2 linked regions of the Panacibacter microcysteis genome follow. The protein of the gene in region 1 interacts with the protein of each later gene in a pairwise test. Links are inferred from orthologs where the notes say so. Each region holds a gene or a part of one and is shown on either strand. Other genes may lie near its edges. The genes, in order: def and I5907_RS06565.

The links.
Region 2: the proteins of def (region 1) and I5907_RS06565 interact in binary tests that used the Escherichia coli proteins (3 or more experiments, as listed by UniProt). The link is inferred for Panacibacter microcysteis from one-to-one orthologs.

The regions. Positions count from the first base shown.
Region 1 is NZ_JADWYR010000002.1:714,137-729,496, reverse strand. Bases 4,554-7,327 are described here. They hold def (peptide deformylase), read right to left. Parts: upstream 6,343-7,327; coding sequence 5,764-6,342; downstream 4,554-5,763. Other genes in these bases: I5907_RS14940 (UbiA-like polyprenyltransferase), read right to left, coding at 6,968-7,327; I5907_RS21810 (hypothetical protein), read left to right, coding at 6,822-6,953; ruvX (Holliday junction resolvase RuvX), read right to left, coding at 6,410-6,823; I5907_RS14955 (hypothetical protein), read right to left, coding at 4,841-5,767. Outside these bases: I5907_RS14985 (sulfatase-like hydrolase/transferase), read right to left, coding at 1-761; I5907_RS14980 (hypothetical protein), read left to right, coding at 1,087-1,638; I5907_RS14975 (hypothetical protein), read left to right, coding at 1,660-2,292; I5907_RS14970 (sensor histidine kinase), read left to right, coding at 2,256-3,002; I5907_RS14965 (response regulator), read left to right, coding at 3,002-3,682; I5907_RS14960 (outer membrane beta-barrel protein), read left to right, coding at 3,957-4,544; more of I5907_RS14940, read right to left, coding at 7,328-7,903; I5907_RS14935 (RNA methyltransferase), read right to left, coding at 7,910-8,449; I5907_RS14930 (GNAT family N-acetyltransferase), read left to right, coding at 8,602-9,060; I5907_RS14925 (DUF6089 family protein), read left to right, coding at 9,125-10,051; I5907_RS14920 (energy transducer TonB), read left to right, coding at 10,161-10,997; excinuclease ABC subunit UvrA, read right to left, coding at 11,051-13,927; I5907_RS14910 (DUF2911 domain-containing protein), read left to right, coding at 14,363-15,360. UniProt on the Escherichia coli protein: Removes the formyl group from the N-terminal Met of newly synthesized proteins. Requires at least a dipeptide for an efficient rate of reaction. N-terminal L-methionine is a prerequisite for activity but the enzyme has broad specificity at other positions.
Region 2 is NZ_JADWYR010000001.1:1,595,472-1,610,893, forward strand. Bases 8,267-11,102 are described here. They hold I5907_RS06565 (aspartate-semialdehyde dehydrogenase), read right to left. Parts: upstream 10,272-11,102; coding sequence 9,261-10,271; downstream 8,267-9,260. Other genes in these bases: I5907_RS06550 (hypothetical protein), read right to left, coding at 8,267-8,270; I5907_RS06555 (group III truncated hemoglobin), read right to left, coding at 8,342-8,731; I5907_RS06560 (MmcQ/YjbR family DNA-binding protein), read right to left, coding at 8,731-9,081; I5907_RS06570 (hypothetical protein), read left to right, coding at 10,813-11,102. Outside these bases: I5907_RS06500 (hypothetical protein), read left to right, coding at 1-182; I5907_RS06505 (hypothetical protein), read left to right, coding at 399-1,052; I5907_RS06510 (sensor histidine kinase), read left to right, coding at 1,052-1,858; I5907_RS06515 (response regulator), read left to right, coding at 1,897-2,610; I5907_RS06520 (hypothetical protein), read right to left, coding at 2,866-4,449; I5907_RS06530 (class IV adenylate cyclase), read right to left, coding at 4,933-5,454; I5907_RS06535 (hypothetical protein), read right to left, coding at 5,481-5,921; I5907_RS06540 (M48 family metallopeptidase), read right to left, coding at 6,061-6,864; I5907_RS06545 (DUF2461 domain-containing protein), read left to right, coding at 6,984-7,655; more of I5907_RS06550, read right to left, coding at 7,656-8,266; more of I5907_RS06570, read left to right, coding at 11,103-11,220; I5907_RS06575 (TolB-like translocation protein), read left to right, coding at 11,358-14,156; I5907_RS06580 (glycosyltransferase family protein), read right to left, coding at 14,145-15,209; I5907_RS06585 (UDP-2,3-diacylglucosamine diphosphatase), read right to left, coding at 15,206-15,422.

The sequences.
Region 1 (15,360 bases):
CCCGACAATCCATTTTTCTGGCCTTGCCGGTTTACCGGTAATAGCTGAGGCGCAGCATGGTCTCCATAAACATTCCAGTAACTGATAGATGGAGTGAAGGGATTGTGCACGGTAAGCCCCAGTGCCATAAAGAATGGCTGAGGTGGATTTAGCCTCATTCTGCCAAGCATTCTTCTTACCAGCACGCCATTGGCGGTACTGTCGTCAGGCGAACTGGTAACCCACCATGATCCGCCACCATCTTTCTTGCCTGTAAGACTTTGCGAACCTTCATCATATCTCAGCTCACCAATGTAGAGCGAGTCTGAGTAATCCCATGCGATATCATTTTCAAAATCGCCGTGGAGGATTTTACCGACTCTCTCTGTATGATAGCCATACATTTTAAAATATTCAGGTAAAAATTTTACATCAGGGCCCATGACGGAGCGTGGTCGTGTATCGTTGTTGTAAACGCCTGTTTTATCGGGCCGCCAGCCGCTCAGCAAAGATGTTCTGGAAGGATTACACATCGGGAACTGGCAGTAGGCATTCGTAAAAACAGTACCACGTTTTCTTAAACGCTGCAGGTTAGGTGTAAGCACTGTTGGAAAACCGAATACAGATGCACGGTTGTTCATATCATCTACAGCGATAAACAGTACATTGTAATGCGGTGTTGCCTGGCCCAATGCAGCATTACTCCATAGCCCCGCAACGGAACTAAACAACACGATACATAAAGCGGAAATATTTTTCCGTTTGATAGTGGGTTTGGACATTTCAGTTATTTTTAGTTATTGGATACAGGTTGCTGCAACTGAAGCTGCACAATGAGCTTACGCCGGAACTACACTTTGGGTACGAGACCGTAAAATACAAAAAAAGCTGTAACCGGAGCCCAAAGCTGAGTCTTGCTTTGCAGATGAACGGATTGCGACGCAACAAAAGATGCCATGAAATACTGCTGCCGGTATCATAAATAAAACAATGCTGTACAACAAGCCCGGAAAAATAACTGTAAAAACCGTATAACTACGCAGCCGGTGTAAATACCAATAAAGTAGCTTTCAGGAAATTTATTGCATAAATTTTAAACGTTCAATCATGAAAAGAAAATCCGTTTTTGGTTATCTGAAACCCTCTTTTGCCGTTGCACTTCTTATTGCCGGCTCGCTCATTTCTTGTAAAGAAGTTAAGCATGAAGTTGTAACGCAATCATGCGCAGACACAAAGGCCGATACAACCGGCTATACCAAGGAGTTGAATAACATAAACCACTCCATCTCGCTGGAAAGAGCGCTGCAGCTTACAGATAACTATGCCCGCTCAAAAGACATTATTTTATCCGGCAAATACGGCGACCAGAAAGAGCTGTTGCCTGATTATGAAACATTCAACCTGCAATCGATTGATTCTTTAATGTGCCAGGATGAAACAGTTGGTTTTAGAATTTACCTGGGCCTTGATGAGAACAACAAGATAAGGTTGGTATTAGCAGGTGTAGACGCCAATGGCATTGATGTACTGCAGGAAACAAGGCAACAAAAAGGTGCTTTGAATACGCAAAAAAGCATGCGTGCTACTGCTGCTGCGCCACCGCCGCCACCGTCGTCAAAGAACACTTTATTATTGGAAGATGGACAAAGACACCCCTAGCAGCATAAATAAAGACCCTTAATGAATAATACAGTTTCATTTATTTTAAGTTTAAGTATCCTTTTCCCGATTATAGCGTGGATAGTAAGATTAAACACCATTCCCAAGGCTTACTATCCACTTATATATATGCTGGCAGCGGGATTAATAGTAGAACTGATAAGCTTCAGGAGTAAAAACAATGCGATAGCTACCAACCTGTATGTGCTGGCAGAATTTATTTTGTTTTGCTGGTTGTTTTATAATCTTAAGCAGGTACTAAGCAAAAGAAAATGGCTTTATGCGCTGATGTTGCCTTTTATATTGATGTGGATATTTGAATGCATCCTGCTTAGAAAACTAGATTCGTTCGATATTTATTACAGGATATTGTATCCTTTTGCACTCGTATTGTTAGCAGTTAATCAACTGAATTACCTGATCATAAATGACAGGCATGAGATGATACTGAACCCGTTATTTATTTTGTGTTGTGCAATGATCATTTACTTTTCCTACAAGTGCCTGATCGAGATCTTTTACATGTACGCGCATGATTCGGTTGTTGGTAATGCCATTTTCAGCATTCACATTTACATAAATGTTCTTTTTAATATTCTGCTTACATTAGTTGTTATATGCCTACCGAAGAAGCGAATTATTACACTGCGGTGACCGTTGCGGCCATATTGCTTGGGATAATAATTATTTACTTTATTATCACCATGATCAGGCATCAGCGACGGAACATGCACCTGTATAAAGCCAAAATAAATGCAGAAATATCTACGCTGGAAAATGAGCGGAAGCGTATTGTGGCTGATCTGCATGATGAACTGGGACCACTTTTATCGGCTGTAAAACTGCGCATCAACCAACTGGATTCTGAAAGGGAGGATGACAAAAAGATTGTGGAATTTGCCAACAAGCACCTCGGCGATATTATTATCAAGATCAAAGAAATTTCATACAACCTTTTACCAAACACACTGGCCCGTAACGGCTTGATTCATGCAGCAGAAGAATACATAGACAAGATCAACGCCGTGCACCCACTGAAAATACGGTTCAATTATGATGATGACCCGGGGCTTTCGAAGGAAAAGGAAGTAAACATTTACAGGATATTCCAGGAAATCATACACAATACAGTTAAACATGCAAGGGCCGATAAACTTGAAATAGAAATGAAGAAACAGGATAACCAGCTGCTGCTTACTATGATTGACGACGGTGTGGGCTTTAACTACGAGGAGCGCTCGAAAAATGGCAGTGGTCTCGGCTTACTTAACCTGCAAAGCCGTGCTGAAGTACTGAATGCGCGGCTGTTGATAGAATCTGCAAAAGACAAGGGTACAAAGTACTTTTTTGAAATTCCAATATAATGGCTACACAAAACTACACCGCAGAAGCTATAACAGTTGTACTGGCAGATGATCATGAGATCTTCCGGGATGGTATGAAACTAATGCTTTCAAAACTACCCGGCATCTCCATACTTGCTGATGCATCGAATGGCAGGGAACTGATTAAGCTGGTTGATGAACTGAAACCAGACATCGTGGTAACAGACATAAAAATGCCTTTGATGGATGGCGTAGAAGCGACGAAATACATTACCAAAAAATACCCTGACACCGGCGTAATCGCGCTATCAATGTTTGATGAGATATCTCTTATTATAGAAATGCTCGAAGCCGGGGCATCCGGTTATCTTGTGAAAGACTGCGACAAAACGGAAATAAAGGAAGCCATAGAACGTGTACACCAGAAAGAGCAATATTACTGCCGGCATACCGGTAATAAGCTGATGCAGGTAATGGCAAGGAATGCTAAAAAAGACCAGGGAAAAAATGGCGCTCCTGCACTCTCAGAAAAAGAAAAAGAAATTATTGATCTTATCTGCCAGCAATATACTACCAGGGAAATTGGTGAGAAACTTTTTATGAGCCCGAGAACGGTAGAAGGGTACCGGCTGAAGATACTTGAAAAGCTGGAAGCAAAAAACACGGTAGGTATTGTGATAGCAGCAATAAAATATGGGATCTATGTGCCTGAGCAGTAATGATGATCTCTGGTCAGCTTTTACAATTACTGCATAAAAACATTCAGACGTGGACGCCAAAACGGCGTCCATCTTCATTTTTACGCCTGCCGAGTGCGTTCTAACGCTTTAGTTATGCAGATTATGGTTAAACGTGTATAAGAGTGGAAACAGTATAGCCCTTTTGTGTAGATAATTCCACAAAATCTTGTACGCATGATGTTGAAACTATGACCAGCAAGGCATTTGGCATAATGGAATGGTAGTTGCATTTATGGTTGCAAACAAACTATTTATGAAAAGAATCATTATTACTGCGTTTGCGTTGTGCATGTTCTCTGCAACTTTTGCGCAAACACAAAAAGGTAATATTTTAGTCGGTGCGGACCTTGCGGGTCTTGGGCTTAACTTCCAGGAAGGAAATACTCAGTTTAATCTTAACATCAATCCTAAAGCTGGCTGGTTTATAAAAGATAACCTTGTTATAGGGCCGGATTTAAGTATTGGTCTTAACACACAAAAAGGTGCTACAAGCCTTACATACGGAGTTGGTGCATTCGGCCGAAAATATTTCAACGACAATGCTACAAACCTTACCAGGACTACCAAATGGTTTTTAGAAGCTAATGCAGGTATTTATGGTACAAACCTTTCAGGCGACAACGTAGAGAAAACAAGCACAAATGGTTTTGGTGCAGGTTTTGGACCTGGTCTTGCTTACTTCCTTACGCCAAACATAGCGCTGGAAGGATTGGTAAAGTACAACCTAACCGTTGGTTTTGGTAGCTCTACAACCAATAACAATATTGGTTTTGGACTGGGCTTCCAGATTTATTTACCAGGTAGCCAGGCAAGACAGCTTGCCAAAGATCCTATTAAGTAATGACAAATACTACTACTGTGCATTTCTTATCGGGAATGCACAGTGTTCTATATATACAGTTGCTAACCACTTAAAGTAACTGCAATCATTGCTGAATAACATGTAAGAATTTAAAGTACTGCACGGACGGCTTTCTGTGAGAGGGCCTGCCGAAAAAAGTTATGCTGTACAAGAGTGCGACGCAACGGAAGATGAGCAAAGAACAGTAAGCTGGTAACAAACAATTCCCACTTAAAATCTACTACCGGCTTGGGTTACATGCTTGGGTTTGTAATAATGCTTCCGCTGCTTCGCACTTATTTTTTATAATCGAAAATGGTAGCTGTAAATTCTCCCCTCTCCCTCTTTTTAAACAGTGCAGAAAAGTTTCCCTTGTAACGTAATGTTTTGGGTATCAGTAAATCACCCACCCGCGTCATTTCTACCTGCATGTTTACATCAAAATCATACACACCTACTTTGTAACTAAGGGCGTAATTACGGGCAAGTACTTCAAATGTTTTATAGTCAAACCAGGTGGTCATTTCATCAACCACTATATCTCCTGAACCGGCATAAGACTCCTTTGGCTTAATGGTAAAAACGTAAGCATAGCTGCCTTTATAGTCAATATAATCAAGCTTATAATCGTATAGTTTATATGCACGCTCATCATACAAATCAAGCTTATTGCCTATAAACGGTATGCCGGGAATTTTTTTTCCGGGATTAAAGAAAAGCATCTTTAGCTGCTCTTTGTGCTTCTCGATGCCGCTTTTATTTGCCAGGTCGAATGCATGGCCGTTAACAATGTTGTCTTCTCCACACACAGTTCCTTTTGTAAGAAAGATAGCCGCGTACATTTCTGCAGTGGTGTAATTATAATTGCCCTTATTATCGAAATAATCACCGGTGGTTTCCTGGCTCAGCACCTTCATGCTGCGGCAATTATTTTCGCGGTGCTGTGTGGTCTTACTGTTCCAGCTTGCTTTTACGCTGCCATCTTTATTGAGCATGCGTATGTTGTTGTAAGAGCTGAATTCTATAATATGAAGATTGCGGAAAGCCTTGTAAAAAGTAGTGTCGTCTTTAATGCGTTGCAGTATATGCCTGTAATCAAGGTTATTCCTTACAACAGCTTCCGGAAGTGTTATTTTCTGGTTATCCCATATAAGCGTTGTATCCTGCGCAAACGCTTTGCTGGTAAGGGTTAGCGAAAGTAAAACGAGTATGTATTGCCTCATTTAGGAAACACCATTTTATAATCCACTTTCACTTTACCTTTTGATATATCTGTCAGTTTTCCTTTGAGCATTTTTTTGCGGAGCGGTTTCAGGTAGTCTATAAAAAGTTTGCCCTCTATATGATCGTACTCATGCTGAATGATACGCGCAGTAAGACCGGTAAAAGTTTCTGTATGTGGCTGAAGCTTTTCATCAAGGTACTCTATGGTCACTTCTTCAGGCCTCATTATGTCTTCCCTTATTTTTGGAATACTCAAACAGCCTTCATTATACCCCCAGTCTTCACCGCCAAACTCCACAATGTGTGCATTGATGAATACTTTTTTGGTTCCTGGCTCATCTGGATATTTTCCTTTCTCGTCATCTTCCTGGTGCTCAAATATCTGCGCGCTGTCTATTACAAAAAGGCGGATGCTTTTATTTACCTGCGGTGCAGCAAGCCCCACACCATTGCTGGCATACATCGTTTCCCACATATCTTCAATAAACTTATCCAGTTGTGGATAATCCTGGTCAATATCAATGGCAACTTTTCTTAAAACATCTGCGCCGTAAGCAACAATGGGTAAAATCATAATTCCTCTACAATTAAAATTGCGGCAAATATAAATCTTAGGTTGTTAATGCCAGTCAAAATAACGGTCAGGTATGTCTTTCAAGGTATTCCTGCAACATAATGGTGGCGGCAATTTCATCAATGTTCTTTTTGTTCTGTCTGTCTTTCTTTTTCATTCCCATTGCCACCATGGCCTGTACCGCCATTTTAGAGGTATAACGTTCATCAACGGTTTGCACGGGTACAGCAGGAAATTCTTTTTGCAGCCTTTTAATAAACGCCTGCACCAGCGGTGTGGCATGTGTGTCAGAATCATCCCAGTTTTTTGGTTCTCCTACCAGTATCAGTTCAACAGGTTCTTCTTTCAGGTATTGCTTCAGGTAAGTAAAAAGGTCTTTTGTATCCACTGCGGTTAAACCGCCGGCAATTATTTTCAACGGGTCTGTTACAGCCAGGCCTGTTCTTTTTGCACCATAGTCAATCGCTAAAATTCTCGCCATGTACAAAGTATTTTTTTATGAGCCCGGCATTGGTGGTACTATGAAGCTTTGGTTGCGTCGCACTCTTGTACTGCCCGAACACTATGCAGCAAACGCGAAGATCGAAGCGAAACAGTTCTCAGGCTTTTAATTTCTGCAATAAGCTTATGCCAGCAATAATATATCTGCTATAACCAATACACCAAAAACAACGCTTGCTATACCATTGGCCGTAATAAATGCAATATTTACACGGCTCAGATCATTGGGTTTTACAATGGAGTGCTGGTAAACTAGCATACCGGCAAACACCGCAATACCCGTCCAGTATAAAAAGGAAAAGTCGCCAACCACGCCAGCTGCTACCACAAAACCCACACTTAGTAAGTGCAGGAGTGCTGATACACGCAATGCCTTTGCTTTGCCCAGTACAGCGGGTATGGAATACAATTGCTGCGATTGGTCGAACTCAACATCCTGCAAAGCATAAATGATATCAAAGCCACTGACCCAGCAGATTACTGCGAAGGAAAATAAAACGGGCAAAACATCAAATCTTCCTGTTACGGCAAGGTATGCGCCTATTGGCGCAAGCGATAAACCAAGACCAAGCACAAGGTGACAAAGTGGTGTAAAACGTTTTGTATAGCTGTAAAACAACACTACAAAAAGTGCTGCCGGCGAAAGGTAAAAACAAATCTTATTGATAAAGAAAGTTGCTATGATAAACAGCAGGCAATTGAGTATTACAAATCTCAGTGCACTGTGGGGCGATATGATACCTTTTGGTATTTCCCTGATGGCCGTTCTGGGGTTCTTTGCATCGAAACTCCTGTCGAGGTAACGGTTGAAGGCCATGGCAGCGCTGCGTGCTGTAACCATGCAGAGCAGTATTAAAATAAACTTCTGTATATATTCTCCGGCAGGAACACCTGCAAAAGCCGGTAAAACAAAATGCGGAGTATCGATGGCTGGCACCGGCATATTTTGCCAGAAGAAAAGCTGCGCTGTTCCTAAGAAAAAACCAATCATTGCGAAAGGCAATGCGAAAATGGTATGACTGAATTTTACCAGGCTTAAATAATTCTTTACTGTACTCATCTTACACTATTTAAAAAATGCCAATCTTGGTTCAGATAACTTATACAAAACAATACCGGCGGCAACTGAGATATTCAGGGAGTGTTTCATGCCCAATTGTGGTATTTCTATACAACCATCGCACAGGGCTATTACTTCGTTGTTTACACCTGCTACTTCATTGCCAAAAACCACCGCAAGTTTTTCACTGGCTGGTGCGGTAAAATTTTCAAGTGAAATGCTTTGCGCTGCCTGCTCCACTGCATACACTTTATAACCCCGCTCTTTCAGTTCTTTTACCGCAATGGTGGTTTCAGCAAAATGCATCCAGTCTATTGTATCTGTGGCACCCAATGCTGTTTTATGTATATCCCTGTGTGGCGGTTGTGGTGTATAACCACATAAGCAAATACCTTCCAGTAAAAAAGCATCTGCAGTTCTGAACACGCTGCCCACATTGTGCATACTGCGTATGTTATCCAGCACTGCTATAATACTGTTCTTGTCTGCAGCTTTAAATTGTTCGACCGATTTACGGCTAAGCTCATCCATGCTTAGTTTGCGCATGGTGCAAAGATAGCCTTGAAAAAATAATGTTTGGTGCCGGAGTACGAAGACCGCATCTGGAGCGCTGAGCAGCGATAAAAGCGTACAAGAGTGCGACGCAACAACAGCTTAATAGTAATTTTACAGCCTGGTTAACCATAAAATTTACAACTATGATTATCTGGAAGTGTAAACCATTCAGAGACCTTTCTGTATTTGAACTGTATGCGATACTTCGTTTGCGCAGCGACATTTTTGTTGTGGAACAAAACTGTGTTTTTCTTGACATGGATGACAAAGACCAGCATTGTGACCACCTGTGCGGATGGAGTGGTGATATTCCTGTAGCTTATGTAAGGCTGGTACCACCGGGTGTTGCTTATGATGAACCGTCGATCGGCCGCGTGGTTACCGCTAGAGCATTTAGAAAAAGTGGCATTGGCAGAACGCTGATGGAAAAAGCGATTGAGCATTGCGGTAAGTTGTTTGGCCACACAAACATCAGGATTGGCGCACAACTGTACCTGAAAAAATTTTATGAATCATTGGGTTTTGTACAAACAAGCGACGTGTACCTGGAAGATGGTATAGAGCATATCGAAATGATTTTTGAAACTATGGATAATTTATAGCATAATTAATACGTTTATAAGGCTCAAGCAACCAAAACGTAATTACTTTGCACACGAATCCGATATGTGTAAAAAGATACTAACAACATTAAGTTTAATTCTCTTCGCGTCAGCCTATACCTTTTCTCAGAAAACGTATGACCTGGATGGTTTAAGAGACCTTACCAACTACTGGGAAATTGATATTACCGGTGGTGCTAACCAGTTTCTTGGCGATCTTGGAGGGCAAAAAGGCATTGGCCGCGATGGTCTGAAAGACTATAAAACCTCCGCAAACCGAATACTGGCAGGCGTTTCAGGCACTTATAACATTACCAACTACTCCGCTGTTAACCTGGCTTTTAACTATGCAGGTATTTATGGTGCAGACAGCATCATAGATAATACGGGAAACATGGAACGCTGGCGTTATTATCGCAACCTCAGTTTTAAATCAAATGTTTTTGAAGCAACGGCTACCTACACCTTTTACCCGATCATGTTTATGTACCGCAATAAGATTGAACTTTTCCGTTTCAATCCTTATATAAGTACCGGCATAGGTCTTATGCATTTTAACCCCAAAGCGAAGCTGGATGGCAAGTGGTATGCACTGCAACCTTTTCGCCTTGAAGGGCAGGGTTTTGAAGAATACCCTGACCGCCAGCCATACAAACGCACCGCGATTTTTATACCTGTAAATGTGGGTGTTAAGTATTACTTCAACAATCGTCTTGCACTGTCTGCAGGTTTAATGATGCGCAAAACGTTTACTGATTATATGGATGATATAAGTACTACGTATATTGATCCTGCACTTTTTGATAAATATTTTTCACCTGAAAAAGCAGCCATAGCCAAACAACTCTACTCAAGATCTCTTACACCCTGGAAAGTTAAACCCGATATCGTAAAGGCAGATGCATCTGACAAAGACAGCTATGTTACCTTTAGTTTGAAACTAAGTATCAGGCTTGATAAAAGACTTTATATCTACTATCCCAAATTATAATTTTTTTTTAAGGTTCCGGGCTTTATCGCCGGCATGAAGCTTTACTTGCGTCGCACACTTGTACTCCTTATCTCTATTCAGCAACCAGGCACAATCCCCTAAACAAGCAATGAAATCGCGTATTCTAATACTTTTTCTACTTCCGGTGTTACTTGTAGCCTGTAACGAAACTTATGCGCAGCGTAAAAAGAAAAAAGATCCACTCGCAGATGCAACGCTTTATATATTCAATGATGACTGGTCTGCTGCAAAAACATACAACGAGTGCACCTATTTTATGCAACTAACTAAAGAGTCAGACTCGTTATACATATGCCACTATTATAATAAACTTGGGCCCATGATAAGACAGGAGCCTTATAAGGATGCTGATTTTACAATTGCTAATGGCAGGTTTTGCTGGTATAATAAATCCGGCAGCCTCGATAGCACAGGGTGGGTGTCCAACAATAAAAAAGATCACGGGTGGGATTACTACCAGGGTGGCAAGCGTTCGTTAACAATGGAATATCTAAACGGACGTTTTGTACGTACTAAAGACTATCAGCAGGAAATATTTATTAATGCAGATGGAACAAAAACGCCGTTTGAAGATAGAAAAGCAAATGATGTAATCAATAAGGATTCCTTTACCACCATACAGGTTGAAGCAAAATTTAAAAACAGTGTTGATGACTGGACCAACTATTTAAAAGATAACTTAAAAACACCGGAACGCCTGATGAATATTTTAGGTGTGGGAGTACACACCGCAATCGTTGTATTTATGATTGACAAAGAAGGCAAAATTGACAAGGATATTTATCTTGAAAAGTCTGTTGAATGGGCCGGCGATAATGAAGTAATTGCTTTAATCCAAAACGCTCCTGATTGGCAACCTGCCTATCAGAATAACAAAGCTGTTTTTTACCGCATGAAACAAAGTATTTCATTCAGCGTAAACTAAACGCTACCAGGTTTACTTTTTAAACCTGGTAGCGTTTGAACATTTTATCAAGTTTATGCCATCTCAATCTTCAGGAACTTCGCAGTATGGCTTTCTTTAGCTTTTACAATCATTTCTTCAGGTGTTCCTTCAAACAATATTTTACCGCCACCATCGCCACCCTCAGGACCAAGATCAATCACATGATCAGCAACTTTTATTACATCAAGATTATGCTCAATTACTAATACGGTATTACCACGATCAACAAGTTTATTAATCACATCCAGCAGGTGTTGAATATCCTGGAAATGTAAACCGGTGGTCGGTTCATCCAGGATATAGAATGTTTTACCAGTATCTTTTTTAGCAAGTTCTGTTGAAAGCTTTACACGCTGTGCCTCGCCGCCGCTAAGCGTTACAGCAGACTGCCCCAGTGTAATATAGCCCAGGCCAACATCCTGCAATACTTTTATTTTACGGTAGAGATAATGCACTGGCTGAAAAAACTCACAGGCCTCGTCAACAGTCATATTCAGTACATCGCTGATCGATTTTCCTTTGTACCTTATTTCCAGTGTTTCCCTGTTATAGCGTTTGCCATTACATTTCTCGCAGTGCACATACACATCCGGCAGAAAGTTCATTTCAATTACACGCATTCCGCCGCCTTCACAAACATCGCAGCGGCCGCTTTTAACATTGAACGAAAACCGCCCCGCATTGTAACCGCGAATCTTTGCTTCGGGAACGGAAGCATACAATGTTCTGATCTCTGTAAAAAAACCGCAGTAGGTCGCAGGATTGCTTCTTGGCGTTCTGCCAATGGGTGACTGGTCTATTTCGATAACCTTATCGATGTTCTCAAGGCCCTTGATCGTCTTATATTCCATCACATTCACCCTTGAATTATAAGCATGCTTCGCAAGCAGCGGGTACAGTGTTTCGTTGATAAGTGTTGATTTACCACTGCCACTAACACCGGTAACAACGATCAGTTTACCCAATGGAAATTTCACTGATACATCTTTCAGGTTGTTTCCTTTCGCGCCCTTTAGTTCCAGTACTTTTCCATTACCCTTTCGTCTTTCTGCAGGAATGGCAATTGTTTTTTTACCACTCAGGTATTGGGCAGTATCAGAATTTGACTCCAATATTTCTTTTGGTGTACCAGCTGCAACAATTGACCCGCCGTATTTACCAGCCTTCGGACCAATATCCACTAGGTAATCAGAAGCCATCATAATGTCTTTGTCATGCTCTACCACAAGCACACTGTTACCTATATCCCGCAGGTTTTGCAGGGCAGTAATTAATCTGTGATTATCCCGCTGGTGCAGACCAATAGAAGGTTCATCCAGTATATAGGTAATACCCTGTAATTGGGAACCGATCTGTGTTGCAAGCCTTATGCGCTGAGACTCGCCACCACTAAGCGTTCTGGATGGCCTGTTTACAGAGAGATAGGTAAGGCCAACATCCAGCAGGAACTGCAGCCGCTCTCTTATTTCCTTCAGTATATCTTTTGCAATGGCGTTTTGTTTATTACTCAGGCGCTTTTCAATATCGATAAACCATACCATCAGTTTATCGAGGTTCAAGTCACTTAGCTCAGAGATATTCCGCTCATCCACTTTAAACCAAAGACTTTCTTTTTTCAAACGTGCGCCATGGCAGGTAGGGCAATTTTTTAACGTCATGTATTTCTGCACCCACTCCCGCAACACTTCGGTGCTGTACGATGAGGAAAACCATCTTTTCAGCATGGGTATTATGCCTTCATAACTGCCGGTATATTCATTCGGCACAGACTCATCATCCGTATCAACATCGAGTGACGCATTGATGCTTTTATCGCCGTACAACAACAGGTCAAGCTGCTCTTTGGGCATATCCTTCAAAGGCACATTTAGTTTGATCTTGTGTTTCTTTGCAAACACTTTCACCTGCTGGTAAACACTTGCATCCCTTTCTTCGCCAAGCGGCACAATACCGCCTTCTTCCACCGTTTTAGTTTTATCGGGCAATACAAGTTCCATGTCTATCGTAAACACACTGCCCAGTCCTTTACAGGTAGGGCATGCGCCGTAAGGAGAATTAAACGAGAACGAATTGGGAGAAGGTTCTTCGTAACTGATGCCGGTATCAATGCACATCAGTTGTTTGGAATATTGAGCAAGTTCATCACTGTCGTTCACAAGCATGAACATCAGGTCTTTGCCCATCTTAAGGGTTTGCTGTACGCTCTGGCTTATACGCACCCTAAACTCCTGCTCTACTTTCAAACGATCTACCACAACTTCTATATCGTGAATTTTATATCGATCCACCTGCATGCGTGGCGTTATGTCTTTTACCTCTCCATCTACACGCACTTTTACAAAACCTTTCTTGCGTATGTCTTCAAACAATTCCCGGTAGTGCCCCTTACGGCCACGTACAAGCGGTGCAAGTAATGTGATCTTTTTGCCTTTGTATTTTTGAAAAATGTTCTCTACAATTTCCTCTTCACTAAACTTCACCATTTTTTTACCCGTGTTGTAACTGTATGCCTCCCCCACCCTTGCAAACAGCAAACGAAGGAAATCATAAACTTCGGTTACGGTACCAACTGTAGACCGGGGATTTTTATTGGTAGTCTTCTGCTCAATAGAGATTACGGGAGAAAGCCCGGTGATCTTATCTACATCGGGTCTTTCCATATCACCGATAAACTGCCGCGCATAGGCGCTGAAACTCTCCATATAACGGCGCTGACCTTCATTAAAAATGGTATCGAACGCTAGCGACGATTTGCCGCTGCCGCTTACACCTGTAAATACAACCAGCTTATGCTTGGGTATGGTAATGTCAATGTTTTTCAGGTTATGTTCACGTGCACCAATTACTTCAATCACTTCTTCCTGCTGCGTACTTACTGTAGCAGCCACTTCCGCTTTCTTTTTCGCCATAATAGTTTTTGCTAAACGTCAAAATTAACTAAGAGTTTTAGAAAGACAAGGCTAAATTTTTGTGCCAAAAAAGCCTGCAACATGCCTCTGCCTGTGTAAAAACCAACGCTGGCAGCCCATGCCCACACATGCACTGCCGTACAAGTGAGTGACACAACCGGGGCATAATAGTAGCAATACAGCCGGCAAAACAATCACCATTTTCGTGCATAATTTATTTGGCATAAAAAAGAAATGATGTTACCGGCAGTAGAATAAGCATGAGACTTTTGTTGTGTCACTCACTTGTACTGCAACAATACTACCCGGCAGGGTGCGGCCATGTTACGTGTAAATAACCCCGTTCATGTATTTAACAGGCAAAGGCAGGGCAGATTGTGATTAGCGGTTTCCACGTTTTCATAATTACAATTTCCTTTGTTGAAATTAACTGCTATGAAAAAAATGATCATTCCCTGCCTGGCAATGATGGCCTTTGGCATCAGCGCCGCTGCACAGGCTTTGCGTATACCGGGTACTGCCAATATTGTATGCATGACCGGCAGAAAAGTAGGCGTTACAGATATAGAAATAAAATACAGCGCGCCGGGGGTAAAAGGCCGCGAAGGCAAGATTTACGGCACCGGTGTTGTACCTTTTGGATATGAAGTACTCGGCTTTGGTTCAAACGTAGCGTCACCATGGCGTGCCGGCGCAGATGAATGCACCACCATTGCTTTCTCTACAGATGTAAACATCAACGGCAAAAGATTGCCTGCAGGTAAATATGCATTTTTTATAGAAGTACAGCAGGATACCAGTGTGCTTATTTTTAACAGGAACACCAGGGAATGGGGCAGCTATTTTTACCGCAAAGAACTGGATGTACTACACGTAGGCACCACACAAAAAAAGAACCTGCCGCAGATGCAGGAAAGACTGGTATATGATTTTGCAAACCAGACAGACAGTACAGTTGATATTGAGTTAAAATGGGAAAGATGGAGCTTCCCGATTCATGTTTCAGTAAACTTAAAAGAAACCGTACTGGAAGATATAAGACAGCAAATGAGCGGTGCAATTGGTTTTGACCCCGCCAGCCTGGAAGCTGCTGCGCAGTGGTGCGTGGCTAACAACATTAACTACGAAGAAGCGCTGAACTGGATAACCAGTGCGACCGACCCCAATCTTGGTGGAAAAAATTCATTTGGTGCAGCATCAACAAGAGCTGCATTACTAAGAAAAACGGGTAAAGAAGAAGAAGCAACAAACATCCTGAATGCGGCGCTGGGAAGCGCTTCTGTAATGGAATTGCATACTTATGGAAGGCAGTTGCTGGCCGAACAAAAAGTACAGGAAGCGTTTGCTATATTTCAGCAAAACTTTACCAAAAACAAAGGCGCATGGCCCACCAATATGGGTATGATGCGTGTGTATGCTGCAATGGGTAATTA
Region 2 (15,422 bases), on another replicon or contig:
AGCCTACTGTTATTATCAGTGCATGCACTATTACACAGGATGGTTCGGGCAATGTTACCGCTGCTGTAAATAAATCAAATACAGCATCCGGTGCATTGGCTGCCAAGCAGTATCCGCGTTCGCTAAACCCTAAGTCTGGTTACAACCAGACAAATTTTGATTTGATTGGCGACACGCTGTAAGTCTGTAAGTCAAAGGAAAAAGTATCATGCAGCCTGCACATGAAGCAGGCTGCATTTGCGTAAGCTGGTATACACAGGCTTTTGAATAATGGCCAATCTTTTTATACACGGCCAATTTTACTACCGGTTCTTTAAAACAAATTGGTGTATTTTAGTTGGGTATACACAACAATGATCGTTGTATAAACCTTTACCAACACCAAAACGTACCGGGTAATGGATGAACTTTTTAAATCTATATCGGCATGTTCAGTCCTGATACCATTGTTTATTGGAATACTTTGCTACAGATCGTTTGACAGGAACTCTAAGATCATGTTTGTACTGATCTTGCTGGCATTAATTCCGCAATCTGCGGCACTGGTATTTACGGAGAAAAAATATGGCACGTATACGAGTATCTTATACAACTGCTACGCACTGGCAGATCCGCTTATATGGAGCATATTGTTTTTTCAGAATATCAGGAATAAAAAGCTCAAAAGAATTGTAGCCATTATACCTGTTGCGCAGGTTTTGCTATGGCTCTACCTGCTTTTTACAAAAGATATTGAGCGATCACTGTTTAAAGAAATGATTTGCTTTACCAGCGTAATACAGGTGTTATGGATCGTTGTTATTTTATACGAATTGTTTAAAAGCGAAGCATTTTTGAAACTGGAGACACGGCCGCTTTTTTGGTTTTGCCTGGCGCTCATTATATACGCACCTACCACCTATTTTTTATTTGTGTTTGTAAAAGAAATAAAAGCACAAGGTTCTACACTTGGTTATTTATGGAACATACACAGCGTATTAAATACGATGATGTACTGCACCATAGCATACGGCTTTTGGGTAAATAAAGAAAACGAGTTTAAACTCACCTGATGTATTATTTGCAAATAGAACAAACCGCACTTATTGTTGGAGGAGTATTTATTCTTTCCATACTGGTAATTTTTATTATCATCTTTCTCTTTTTGTATCAAAAGCGGTATTACAATCACCTCAAAGAAAAGCAGGAACTGCGCTCTAATTTTCAACAGGAGCTGCTGAAAACAAGACTCGAAATACAGGAAGAAACTTTTCGCAACATAAGCCAGGAAATACATGACAATATTGGCCAGGCTTTGAGTTTTGTAAAGCTCAACCTGAATACGGTAGACCCGCACGATGCCACAGTGGTAATTGATAAGCTTTCTGAATCCCGCACGTTGCTTACCAAAACAATCCAGGACCTGCGCGACCTTGCCAAAAGCCTGAATACTGATTTCATCAGCGATATAGGTTTGCCTGAAGCCATCGGGCAGCAATTACAGATCTTATCTAAAACCGGGCTGTTTGCCATAGACTTTTCGGTAGAAGGCGATGCTTTTAAAGATGTATCTCAAAGAGAGCTGGTGATTTTTCGTATAGTACAGGAATTGCTCAACAACATTGTAAAACATGCAAATGCCAGTCGCATTAATGTAGAAATAATGTATCTTACAGATAAGCTGGTTATTACAGTGGAGGATAACGGCAGGGGCTTCAACACCAAAACATTGAATTTACCAGACAGCGGCAGCGGGCTGGGTTTAAGAAACATGGCAAACCGCATGAAGCTTATACAGGGTTCAATTGACATACAAAGCAATCCTGGCAATGGAACCAAAGCAATAATGCAACTGCCCAGGTTACCACACCTGTTGTAAGGCTTTCTTCAAAAGAATTAAAACCAACGCCCTCAGAGATGCTCTTCAACAACGATCACTTTAAACGTTTCCCGCACGAAAACAACCTACACCGGACATTTACTGTAGCGCTTGCAGACGATCATGTACTTATTCGCAATGGCCTCGCAGGGCTCATCAACAGTTTTCCCGATTACCAGGTATTATTCCAGGCGGTAGACGGGCAAGATTTTATTGATAAAATGTCTGCCGCAACTGCACCCGATGTAGCAATTCTTGACATTAACATGCCGAGAAAAGACGGTTATGAAACAGCAAACTGGATAAGACAGCACTACCCGGAAGTAAAAATTCTTGCGCTAAGCATGTACGATAATGAAAACTACATCATCCGTATGCTTAAGAACGGTGCACGCGGCTATGTTTTAAAAGAAGCAGAGCCTTCTGAACTAAAAATGGCGCTCGATTCACTCATTCACAAAGGCTATCATCATTCAGAGCTGGTAACCGGCCATCTCATCAACACACTGAATAAATTTGATGAAGATCCTAAAACAAAGAATACACTGTTGTTGTCTGACCGTGAAATTGAGTTTCTGCAGTATGTATGTACCGAACTCAGCTATAAAGAAATTGCCGATAAAATGTATTTAAGCCCACGCACAATAGATGGCTACAGAGATTCCATGTTTGATAAACTTAACATCAAAACACGGGTAGGCCTTGCTTTGTACGCGGTAAAAAATGGTTTGGTAAACCTGAATAAAATGTAAAGAGAATATTTTGGTAGCCGGCAGCAGCTTATATGGCATCGCCTGTTGCCACGCTCGGTTCAGGGTTCCTTTTTCATGGCGGCTGCAGCGCTTCGGGTGTTGCTTGCAGCACTTATTTTACCTGTATGAAATGCATTTACCACAGCACCACGTTGGTATTCTTCAACAGCGTGGCACATTGCCCATAAAAGTTCCGAACCCTGAAGTGAGTGACACAACAGGCGATGAGCTACGGTACCAAAGCCGGCTACAACACTATTTGTTTTGTAACAGAGCAATTTCGGCTTCCAGTAAGGGTTTCATATTGTCAAAGACTTCCATTGCCGCAGTAATGTAACCGTTTAGTGTATATGTTCGTTTTAAAACGGCCGCCTCGCCTTCCAGGTTATTGACGCATTCGAGCAACGGGTACATATAAAAAGTACTTAAACTACCTTTAAACTTTTGAATGGTTTTGAAAAGCTCCAGCATGTTGCCGGTTGCAACACACAACTGCATAGACCTGAAACATATGGGTGCATCTTTTAAAAAGTGTTCCAATGCGGCAATCGTTGCGCCACTATCTTTTACCGCAAGGTCCTGCAGGGAATACATTGCCACTGCACCTTGCGGCTGCAAAGCGTCAGCAGGCATTTCGGTTGGGATGGCCGCAGGAATTATTTGCTCTTCAGCAGCATTTTCTGCAATGTTCGATTGTTCATCAACTATGACTGGTTGTGCTTCGGCTTCTTTCGGTGTACTCAAATCTTTTTGCAACCCCTTTGTCTCGTTTGTATGAATCGATGCGTCTTCATGGGTAGCAGCAGTAAAATTATCTTGTCTTATGGTTTCTTCATCAGCCGGCAAAACATTGTTGGGATTTGGTGTTTCCTCAATGTTTGTTTGCGGACGCTCTTCGGCAATGTTTGATTGGGCCCGGCTGTATGTTTCATTGCTGCCGTTCTGTGTTGGTGCATCGGTATTGGATTCAACATCGTAGTTGGCTGCGGGATCTGCAGTGGGGATGTGTTCAGAAACTACGGGTTCCGGTTCAGCGTTATCGTTTGAAAGATCTGTGGCCGCATTGGTTGTCAGATTTGTTACCATGTTGTTGTTTTCAATGGGTTCGTATTTATCTTCGGGGTTCATACTGCCGCTACTCAATATTTCATCAATTTCCCTGTAGCTTTCAGATGCTACAAGCAGATCGGTTTCTTCTGTGGTTAACACATCAGCTTCCTGCTGCAGCATTGTTTGCTTCGTTGTTTTTATCCTGCGCCAGAGCAGGTACGCCAGCAGTACGATTACTACGGCCATACCACAGGAAATAAATATTATTTGTGTTCTAAGCGCATCTGTACGCTGCAGCTGCTGTTGCAATAACGAGTCTTGTTGTTTTAGCAGTGTATCGAGCGAAGCATGAATAGAAACGTGCAGGTCCTCCGCCAATGCGCCAATATCACTGCTGTCTGTTCCTGCAGCGTTTACCAGGCTGGTATTTTCTATTTCTGTCATTTTAGCCAGCAGTATTTCCAGTACAGAATATTCATCGGGAACAACGATGTATTGTTTTCTCTTTCGTATTTGTAACTGCTGGTTTTTTATTTTGCCATGCAGGCGCGTAAGGTGTATGCGTGAACGCAGGTCCTTTGTATCCAGGAATTTAGTAAAAGCATAACCCGCATCTGTATTATATTGCTGCAGTGTTTGTAGCTGGCCGTTAATTGCCCGTGAATTATTTACGAGAAAAAGCTCATCTGATAAGGCGCCCGCATTATTGAGTACCAGTATAAAAAGTGTGAGAAGTGCCGGTATAATTAAGCTAGCCAGTAACCAGGTGCTTTTTTTTGCTTTTTCCAAGGTTTTCAGTGAATATGTGCTAAAACGTATTAAATAAATTAATTATTATTCAATATGTTATAATCACCAATGTAAGCAGGAAAAACAATCAGAATATTTTTTGTTTCATTCTTTGCCGGAAATAAAAAAAACCTATTTTTGCAACCCCAAAAGGGAAAACAATCCCGAATAGCTCAGTTGGTTAGAGCATCTGACTGTTAATCAGAGGGTCACTGGTTCAAGTCCAGTTTCGGGAGCCAAAAGCAGTTACACAATATACTTTGTAACTGCTTTTTTATTTACTGCCAGCCTGCTTATTAACGACAAACGATAAAAAACCCTACCAGGAATGGCAGGGTACGGAAAGTGAACTTTTGTCTTTTAAACTGTTTTCAATTTACAAACATTTTTTTCGCGAACGGCTTAAAAATGCTTATACAGATTTACTGTAACAGTCATTGCTGCATTCTACGTGCATCGCTGTTTGAAACAGGCAAAACAGTTTTATACTATATCCAGTAACATATCGGAATAACTGTTGTCGATGAGGTCTTGTTCTTCTATTTCAAAATGCTGCATCAGCGAGGCGCATTGCTGCTGAAGTGCTGCAACAGAGAGCGCAGGGTTAGACAGGTTGCCCGCTTCTATTTCTACAAAACTGCCAAGGCCCGGCACTTCGTCGAGGTGAATCTTGATATTATCAAGAAAAAAGATTTTACGTTTTTTCTCTACTATCACTTTTATACCCAGTGCTTCTTCCAGGAGGCTATTCATAGCTGCGGGGTTTGGCACGGGCACGAGTTGAAAATCTGACTGTTTGGGCCCTTTCTGGTTGTTGCGCCGGTAAAAAATAAGATTGTTTTCAATATTACCCTGCCGCAGTTTTAAGCGTCCGCCGGGTACATGGAAATAGGTGTCTTTCTGGTTATCTGTTCCCTTAAAAATTGCTTTCGCAGAAACTAAAAATGCTTCCACCTTTTCGGGATGGAAGCATTTCGCTTTGATTTCGATATTAATGTGTTTCATCTGATAACCGTTTATGTAAACGGTAACTAAGCCATTTCCAATTTCTGTTTTTGTTTTGCTTTTACTTTTACAGGCAAAACTTCTAATCTTTTAAACTGCATTGCGGTCCAAACATGGTCGAGAGCTACTTCCGCAATACTTTCAAACTCATTGTCGCTCAAAATCTGCCAACTGCAATCCCTGTTAAGATCGCTTGCAATTTTACTGGTAGATTTCGGATACGCGATCCACAGTTTGCTGTCACCATGAAGTGCGGGGAAAATTTCGTGCAAGATGTTGCATAACTGGTTGTGGTTAACCGCAAATACCAGTGCGAAATCAATTTTCCGGCTCTTCAAAAGTGGTGTTACGTTTTTTGCGTAGGACAACTTTGCAAACTGTTTCTCGATCGAAGATGGAAGCCCTTGTACTAGTAAGTTTTTCTCATCTTTTAACTGCAATTTTTCAAAGAAACTTTGTGTTGACATCCTTAAAGAGAATTTTTAAGGTTAATGTGTATAAAAAACGGAAGGCAAAGGTAGCCAATATAATGTACAATAACTGACAAGGCCACATTTATTTTGTAAATGTGGCCTCTTTTAATAGCTTATTGGCTTTTTTGTAGAATTATTTGCTGACTGGTTTGTAGTATGTAAGTGCTTCAGGCATAAGTTCCTGCAATTTCTTTATTCTGTCAGCATCCTCGGGGTGGCTGCTAAGAAATACCGGTGGTTTTTGACCACCAAGGTTAGCCATGCGCTGCCAGAATGGTACAGCTTCCTGCGGATTATAACCCGCCATAGCGGCAAATATCAACCCGTAATGATCAGCTTCATACTCCTGGTTCCTGGAGTTTGGTAATAATACACCCACCTGCGCCGCCGGTCCGTAAACGTTATTAAAAATGTTTACTGCCTGGGCGTTCTTGCCTAACGCCACATTGCCTGCAACCTGGATGCCCTGCGCCAGCAAGCCCTGGCTCATTCTCTCACGGCCATGTCCTGCTACTGCGTGGGTAATTTCATGCCCTAATACTACTGCTAATGCCGCCTCATTTTGTGTGACCGGCAATATACCGGTGTATACAACTACTTTGCCGCCGGGCATACACCAGGCATTGATCTCTTTACTGTCCACAAGGTTGAATTCCCATTTATAATTGGCCAGTTCATTAGAAAGGCCTTTGTTCTTATAATATTCTGTAATAGCATTTGCGATCCTGGTACCTACCCTTTTTACCATCTCTGCATCCTTGCTGCCGGCACTGTTTACCACCTTGTTTTGAGAAAGAAACTGCTTATACTCAGTAACAGCCATACTTTCTACCTGTTCTTCAGGAATAAGCGACAACTGGTTTCTTCCGGTAATGGCATTACGTGTACAGGCAAATAAAAATGAGAGACAAACGAAAAACAACAATTTGTTGCGCATAAGAAAGTTTTATTTAGTTTTTCAATATCTGTACCAAAGTAAATGAAAATAAATCAATATATGTTCCAGTGGGCTGTGGCACAAAAAAGCTGCTAAATTTGAGCACTCAAAACACCGTTATGCTACAGGTTGCAACACTAAAATTTTTGAAGGATCTTAAAAAGAATAACAGCAAAGAATGGTTTGATAAAAACCGCACACTATACGATAACGCCAGGGAAGATTTCCTGGGTCTTGTTCAACAGGTTATTGATGAGTTTGGTAAAAAAGAAATTTCTATCGCTTCTTTAAAAGCCAAAGAATGTGTTTTCCGCATCAACAGGGATGTGCGTTTCAGCAAAGACAAATCTCCTTATAAAACAAATATGGGTGCCAGTATCAACAAGGGGGGCAAAAAGGCGTGGAATACTGCCGGTTACTATTTCCACTTTGAACCTGGCGGCAGCTTTATGGGGGGTGGTCTGTACATGCCCGAGGCACAGGTATTAAAAAAAGTAAGGCAGGAAATAGACTATAATTTCAATGATTTTAAAAAGATCATCGGGAACAAAAAATTTGTAGCCATTTATAAAGACCTTGACCATAGCGGCGAAATGAAGCTAAGCCGACCGCCAAAAGATTACATGGCAGATAACCCTGCCATTGAGTACATAAAACTTAAAAGTTTTATTACTATGGCGCCCCTCACAGATGCAGATCTGACGGAAAAAGGACTCGTAAAAAAAATCACTGCTGCGTTCGATACTTTACAGCCGCTGATAGATTTTTTGAACCACGCCACACAGGATTGATCAGTAAGGAATTTCCTGTATAATAATTTTTATATCATGCGGAGCTGTTTCATCCCCACCGAAATATGGAAAGAGTTTATAACGGGAATATTTGCCCGAACAGTGCCGTGGCAACGAAACCGACTTGCCATTTACTTCAAAGTAATATGTTTCTGCCAGGCAATTTATTCTGCAGGTAACGGTACTACCTATTGATGCCGTTGTAATCTCCCGAAATACCATAACGCCGTCATTGTGTACAAAGCCAAATAACCGCAGTGAATCATCAGACCAGCGCCAGCCAATACGTGCGCTGTTGTCCAGGTGATGAGAGCCGCAATCGGAAAAACCATACAACTTATTAATATCTTCCTGGTTGCCGGGGCTTACTGTTTGGTAAGTACAGGTGCTGTCGAAGATTGCAGTAAACGCCATTTTTGCTGCAGATGTCAATACAAATGGATTGGGTGTACACGACTGGTTGCCTTTATAGATCACATACGTTTTACTCTTTTTGGCCATCAGAAATTCATTTTCTGCGGGCGACTCGCCTGCTGAAGCGGAAGTTTCTGAAATGGTCTTCCTGCAGGAACTAAAAACTGTACACAGGCAAAGGGTAAAGAAGAGGTAGCGCATAGCAGTATTGTTTGGGTACGGTAAAATAATCGAATATAACAGCAAATGCAAGTCTTTTTATGAGGCACCAGCTAATGTGTAAGCGGGTGATGGTAAATAAGTTTCAACTGCATAATTGTTGCAATGCTGGCGGCTCTTTGTTTAGCTGTTTCTGCCTTTTCTCCTGCAAATAATTCATCCACCGTTTTTGTAAACAACTGAAGCCATCGTTCAAAATGAGCTTTTGTGAAAGGCTCTTTTGCGTGTATGCCATTATGCGCAGCTATAGCATTGCCTTTGTAACTCCCCTTATTGAATATTACGCTATCCCAGAAGTTATACATTACAGGCAGGTGTGCGGGCCAGTCAACTCTTGCAATATCGTTGAATATGTAGCCAATCAATCCGTCTGCCTTCACCTTATCGTAGAATGTATCAACGAGCAGTTTTATGTCATCTATGTCATGTATATCCGGCAACATCAGGTTAAAGCCTCCCGGTCTTTTTTGGGCAACGATTTTACAATAAGCATGTAAGTATCATCGATCATTTCTTTCACCAGTTTTGTCGGTAAACTTCCATCGAGCACTATGGTGTTCCAGTGTTTTTTATTCATATGATAGCCGGGCTGTACAGCATCATATTGCTCCCTTAGTTCAATGGCTTTGGCAGGATCGCACTTGGCATTGAATTGTAAAGGACTGGAAGAAAGGGATACCAGCAAAAATATCTTATGCATTACCCTGAAGACAAGCGTATCCTCACCAAAAGGAAAATCTTCTGTTACCGCTTTTTTCGCCAGGCAGTAGGAGCGTAAAGTTTCTACATCCATACGGTAAAATTAACCAAAGACGACTACAATTATCAACGGCCAACAATGATCCTGATCATGTCACCAAACAATATGCAGGTAAAAACAAACATCAAGGAAACAGGATGCCTAAAAACAAATGCTCCTGCTTTTGCAGCAGGAGCATTACACACATTTTCAGTTGCTCACTCACAAAACGTTTATCCCAACATATTTTTCGATGCAAGATATTCAGCAATCTGTACCGCATTGGTGGCGGCACCTTTGCGCAGGTTATCACTTACCACCCACATGTTAAGTGTCTTAGCCTGCGTTTCATCCCTGCGAAGGCGGCCTACAAATACTTCATCTTTGTCATGTGCCCACATTGGCATCGGGTAAAGCTGCGCGGCAGTATCATCCTGCAAAACAACACCGGGTGCGCTGCCCAGTAATTGCTTTACTTCTTCCAGGTCAAACTCGTTTTCAAATTCCACATTCACGCTTTCGCTGTGCCCGCCTATTACGGGTATGCGTACCGTAGTAGCGGTAACACGTATATTGTCATCGCGCATGATCTTGCAGGTTTCCTTTACCATTTTCATTTCTTCTTTGGTATATCCATTATCAAGGAACACATCGATCTGCGGAATAACATTCAGGTCAATCGGGTATTTGTATGCCATAGGGTATTCATCGCTGCTGCCTTTTTCCAGTTTAGCCCTTTCACCAAATAACTGGTCTACGGCTTTCTTGCCGGTGCCTGTAACGCTTTGGTAAGTGCTTACCACAATTCTTTTGATGGTATATTTTTTATGCAGCGGGTTTAATGCCACCACCATTTGTATGGTAGAGCAGTTCGGGTTGGCAATAATCTTGTCTGCTGCCGTAAGTGCATCAGCATTTATTTCGGGTACCACCAGTTTCTTCGATGGGTCCATGCGCCATGCGCTGCTGTTGTCAATTACAGTAATTCCGGCTTCAGCAAATTTTGGTGCCCATTCCAGCGAAGTGCTGCCGCCGGCTGAAAATATTGCCACGGCTGGTTTTGCGGCAATACCATCTGTCATACTTACTACTTTGTAGGACTTGCCTTTAAATATTACTTCTTTACCAACAGACCTTTCAGATGCCACAGGCACAAGTTCTGTTACAGGAAAATTTCTTTCTGCCAATACCTGCAACATTTTTGTGCCTACCAAACCTGTTGCGCCTACTACTGCTACTTTCATTGTAATGGAATTTTTGTTGTTGTTTTATGGTTTTATATTTTTTGTACTCAACTGTAGTACTACTATCATCGCCTGTTGTGTCACTCACTTGTACGGCTGGTAATACTATTCAGCAATGCCCGCTAAACAAAAAGCCTTCCTGTGTAGAGGAAGGCTTTTGTTGTTTATCTTTTACCTGCATACAACAGTGTTACGCACCTTCCTCTTTTGAGTAGATCTTCTTCGTAACCTTTATATGCTTCATTATATTTTTCATTGCGCATGCGAAAGTAATTATGAAAGATTATTATACAAAAAGATTTTTACAGGTGTTAGTATTAGCATGATGGTTTACCGAGTGCATACTTTTATTCCTTATGGCAAAGAATACTGCGGCATAGGATTATGCAGTATCGATGCTGCCATATGCTTTACAGTACAAGAGTGCGACGCAACGGAAGCATCATTGTAATACAAATGACCGGTACATCCATTCTTCCTGAAAAAGTTTTTTACACGTGGCATAAGAGTTGTAAATTAAGTTTCTAAAAACGATTCTACTATGATAAAATTCAGCGAACTGAAAATTGGTGATTACGTAATTGCCGAATACGAAGGCAGCAGGCGTGAAGGTGAAGTAGTGCGCCTGAATGGCGATGAAAAACAGGTTTGTGTAGAAACGGACGTGCAGGAATTCTGGTATGAGACAGACAATCTTTACCCAATACCAATGAGTGATGAAGCACTCACGAAACTAAACTTTAGAAAAGAAACACTGCCCGATGGTGTGGTGAAATATAAAAAAGGTTCTTTCAGGCTGGTTATACCAAAGGAGGGAGATTTTTCTGTGGTGGAAATGTGGTACAGGGAAGACCGGAGAGACCATCCAAACGTGCATTATATTCACCAGTTGCAAAACCATTACCTGCAAATGACAAAGGTGCACCTTACAGATGAGGTAGTTGCGTAGCAAACAGCGTATAATTTTTAGAAACCATCATGCGGTAAGCATGGTGGTTTTTTGTTTGGGCTTACAATAGCCGGGGTTTACCGCAAACTCTTAGCCCGCTGCACATAAACCTTTATCTTCATTGCAAAAAAGAATCGATGTACAAGAAGCGTATTGCGCTGCTGCTTTCCTGTTTTGTGGTGTTCAACTGTTATACCTATGCACAGCAATTTGGCGGCAATCCTGCTTCCGTAAAATGGAAGCAGGTAAACACAGACACACTGCGTGTTATTTTTCCTGTGGGTCTCGATTCTGTTGCACAACGGGTAGCAAATGTTACACACACCCTTCAAAAAAATTATACTACAGGTATCGGGGCAAAGATCAATAAGGTAAATATTGTATTGCAAAAAGATGTTACCATTTCTAATGCGTTTGTGCAGCTTGGTCCGTACCGCAGCGAGTATTACCTGATGCCGCCGCAGGATGTATTTGATCTTGGTGCGCAGGGATGGGCAGACAACCTTTCTATACACGAATACCGGCACGTGCAGCAATACAGCAATTTTAATGTTGGTTTATCAAAAGTATTTTCTGTTTTGTTTGGGCAATACGGGCAATCAATAGCCAATGCCAGTGCTGTACCTGACTGGTTTTTTGAAGGCGATGCAGTATATAATGAAACCAAATTCAGTATACAGGGTCGTGGGCGATTGCCGTTGTTTTTGAATACTTACAAAAGCCTGGATGCAGATGGTAAAGACTATAAATTCATGCAGATGCGTAACGGTTCGTTGAGGCACTATATTCCCGGCCATTACGAACTCGGCTATTTACTTACCGCCTACGGCAAAGAAAAATACGGCGAGGATTTCTGGCAAAAAGTAACGCATGATGCCGCGGCATTTAAACCACTGTTTTACCCAATGCAGGGTGCTGTAAAAAAATATGCAGGCGTTAGTTACCGCACGTTTGTACACAATGCCATGAGTTATTACAGGCAACAATGGGAAAAGGATACCGGGTACCAGGCTCCACAGTGGCTAACCGGTATCAAAAAGAACGACGTGCTCAACTACCAGTATCCTTATTACACGGAAGATGGAAACCTGGTGGTGCTAAAAACAAGCCGGGAAAGGATTCCGGCATTCTATATTATCGATAAAGCAAAAAATGAGAGGAAACTTGCAGTAAGAGATATTGCATACGACGGCTACTTTTCTTATAACAACAATAAGATCGTTTACTCAGTTTTGCAACCCGATGTGCGATGGGGCAACAGGAACTACAGCGTTATAAAAATTCTGGACATTAACTCCTGTACTGAAACGAAGATTACACATCATACAAAATATTTTTCGCCGGATATAGCGCACAGCGGAGCCTTTGTTGCTGCTGCATCGTTTACGCCGGAGCAACAATCAAAGCTTGTATTACTGCGTGTAGATGGTACAGCGGTGAGCAGTTTTGCAGCACCCGCTAATCATGTAATATCCTATCCCAAGTTTTCTGCAGATGATAAAACGATTTTTTTTATAGAACGTAATGCAAAAGGAGAAATGGCTTTACAACAACTTAGCGAAAAAAATACCATTTCTACCATCATTCCTTTTGCCAACCGGCTGCTGGGCTTTCCTGTAGTAAAAGGGGATACGTTACTCTATACATGCTCCAGCAATGGCCATGATGAAATATTTGCCTATATAACCACCACGCACAAACATTACAGGCTGGCCTCGTATAAAACAGGTTTATACCAGGCCACCACAGATAACAGCGGCAACCTTGTAACCGCCGTATTTACAAGTGATGGTTACAGGTTAGGTGCATTCAAACCAGGCTGGCAGCCGGCAGGTGTACAGTCAGATACAATAACGCCCCTGTATGTAACAGCACCCTTCAATGTGCAGGATAACAACTTATTGGCTAACCTGCCCGCAAGAACATTTGCTACAGCAAAGTATCCTAAATTTTACAAGCCTTTCAATTTTCATAGCTGGATTCCGTCGTTTACCGATCCTGATTATTCTTACACGATTTATGGCGAAAATGTATTGAATACCTTGCAAAGCCAGTTGTACTACACCTACAATACCAATGAGCAGTATCATCGTGTTGGCTTTACCACTGCTTTTGGTGGCTGGTATGTACAGCCCTTTCTCGATGTAAACAATATATTTAACCGGCGTGGCACAGTGGATGATTCAATACCCGTACGCTGGAATGAGTTACTGGCATCAGCAGGGTTGCGTTTACCGCTTAACCTGGGTGGTGGTAAACAGTACAGGAGCCTCACCTTATCGGCATCTTATAACGTGAATAACATCAACTGGAAAAGCGACACAAAGCAGTTGCTGAAAGACATTAACTACATAAGGGCAGGTATAACTTATACAGCGCAGGTACAAAAAGCAGCCAAACAAATATATCCGCACTGGGCACAGAATCTGTCTGTAGTATACAGGGCAAGTGCATCAGCAGTTGCCGCTCAGCAATTATTGGCAACCGGCAACCTCTACCTGCCAGGGTTGGGTGCCACACACAGCCTCGTAATCAATGCAGCTTATCAGGCACGGGATACAATGCAGCAATATGCTTTTACCAACAGTTTTCCATATTCAAGGGGTTACAACGCATTTAATTATCCCCATATGTATAAACTGGGTGTCAATTATCATTTTCCAATTGTGTACCCCGATTGGGGCTTTGGCAACATCATTTATTTTACGCGTATAAGGGCAAATGCTTTCTATGATTATACCAATCTCAGAAGCCTGCGTGAAAACCGCAACTACCAGCTAAAATCATTTGGAGCAGAGCTTTTCTTTGATACACGTTGGTGGAACCAGCAACCGCTACAATTCGGTATACGCTACAGCAGGCTCATCGATTACACGATCGCGGGTCAACAACCCAACCGGTGGGAGATTGTTTTGCCTGTAACATTAATTAATTAACGCTGTGAAGGTGGCATCTTCAGTGGTATATTGATTTTGCCTGCAATGTTTTTCCCGGCCCCGCAACGCTGCCGCCCTGGCTATTACTTGCTCCACCACCTCCCCGGTACTGTTGTATAGTACCAGTTTTTGAGTAGTTGCATTGTTCAACCAGGCGCAAACAACATCAGTAAACGATCTGTTGACCGATGCTACCTGAGCACAGGCATTTTTTTCAAGCGCTGCAGCATTGCAAAGCTGTTCATACTGTCCTTTGATAGGTATGCACATCAGTTTCTTTCCAAGGTATAATGCCTCAGCAGGTGTTTCGAAACCGGCACCGGTAATAACGCCGGTGCTGCTGATCATGCTTTTCGTAAAATTGTGATTGTCTACCGGTAGAATATCGATATTGCCTTCACGCTGCGGGTGTGTTACCTGTTTTGAAAAAACCTGAAACCGCATATCTTTTATTTGCCGCAGGTGTGCAGTAATCACCTCATCTGCATAGTGTGGCAGGTAAACGGTTACATGGCCATTATCTGCTGGTTGTGCATGCAGTATATTTTTTTTAAGTACCGGGCTAAAAATGAAATCATCATACCGTTCAAAATGCAGGCCTACATAGGTGGTTGCCGGCGCATATCTTTTTAGAATGAGCTCGCCAATAAAGCGCTTTACCGGCGGCCTAGGTACCTGCATACTTTGAAAGCTGGCCTGGTGGCCAAACCCAACCGATGCCACTTTTTTAATTTTGCATGCCAGCGCTGTAATACTTTCAAAATCGTTGATCACTATATCGTACTTTTCAACCGGCAGGTCTTTTGCTTCTTTGTATGCATTTTTAAAGTCTAAATCAGAAAGCATGCGCCTGTAAGCTAGCCCGCCATTTTTATGGTAAAACAGGCTCAGGCCGTTACTGGTATACGTTACGGGCAGTGCAGCCTGTAAACTGCTGTTACTGCCACTCAGGAAAATATCAACGGTGCCATATTGTTGCAGGTAAGGTAATAATTCGGTTGCTCTTGCTATATGGCCATTACCTGTGGCCTGTACTGCATAGAGTATTTTCAATCTGCTTTTAATTTAAGTGAAGTAATAAACATGTTTATTTCATTGGTAAGCACGTTTAGTTCAGGCAGCTTTTTTTCCATTTTTACAATCATGGCTTTCTGTGCTTCAAAATCTTTTGCATTATAGTGAAAGATCTTCCATTCGTCGTTGATGTATTCCAGCGCGGTTAGGTTTTCTATCCAGTCACCACTGTTAAGGTAGGTTACTTTGCCC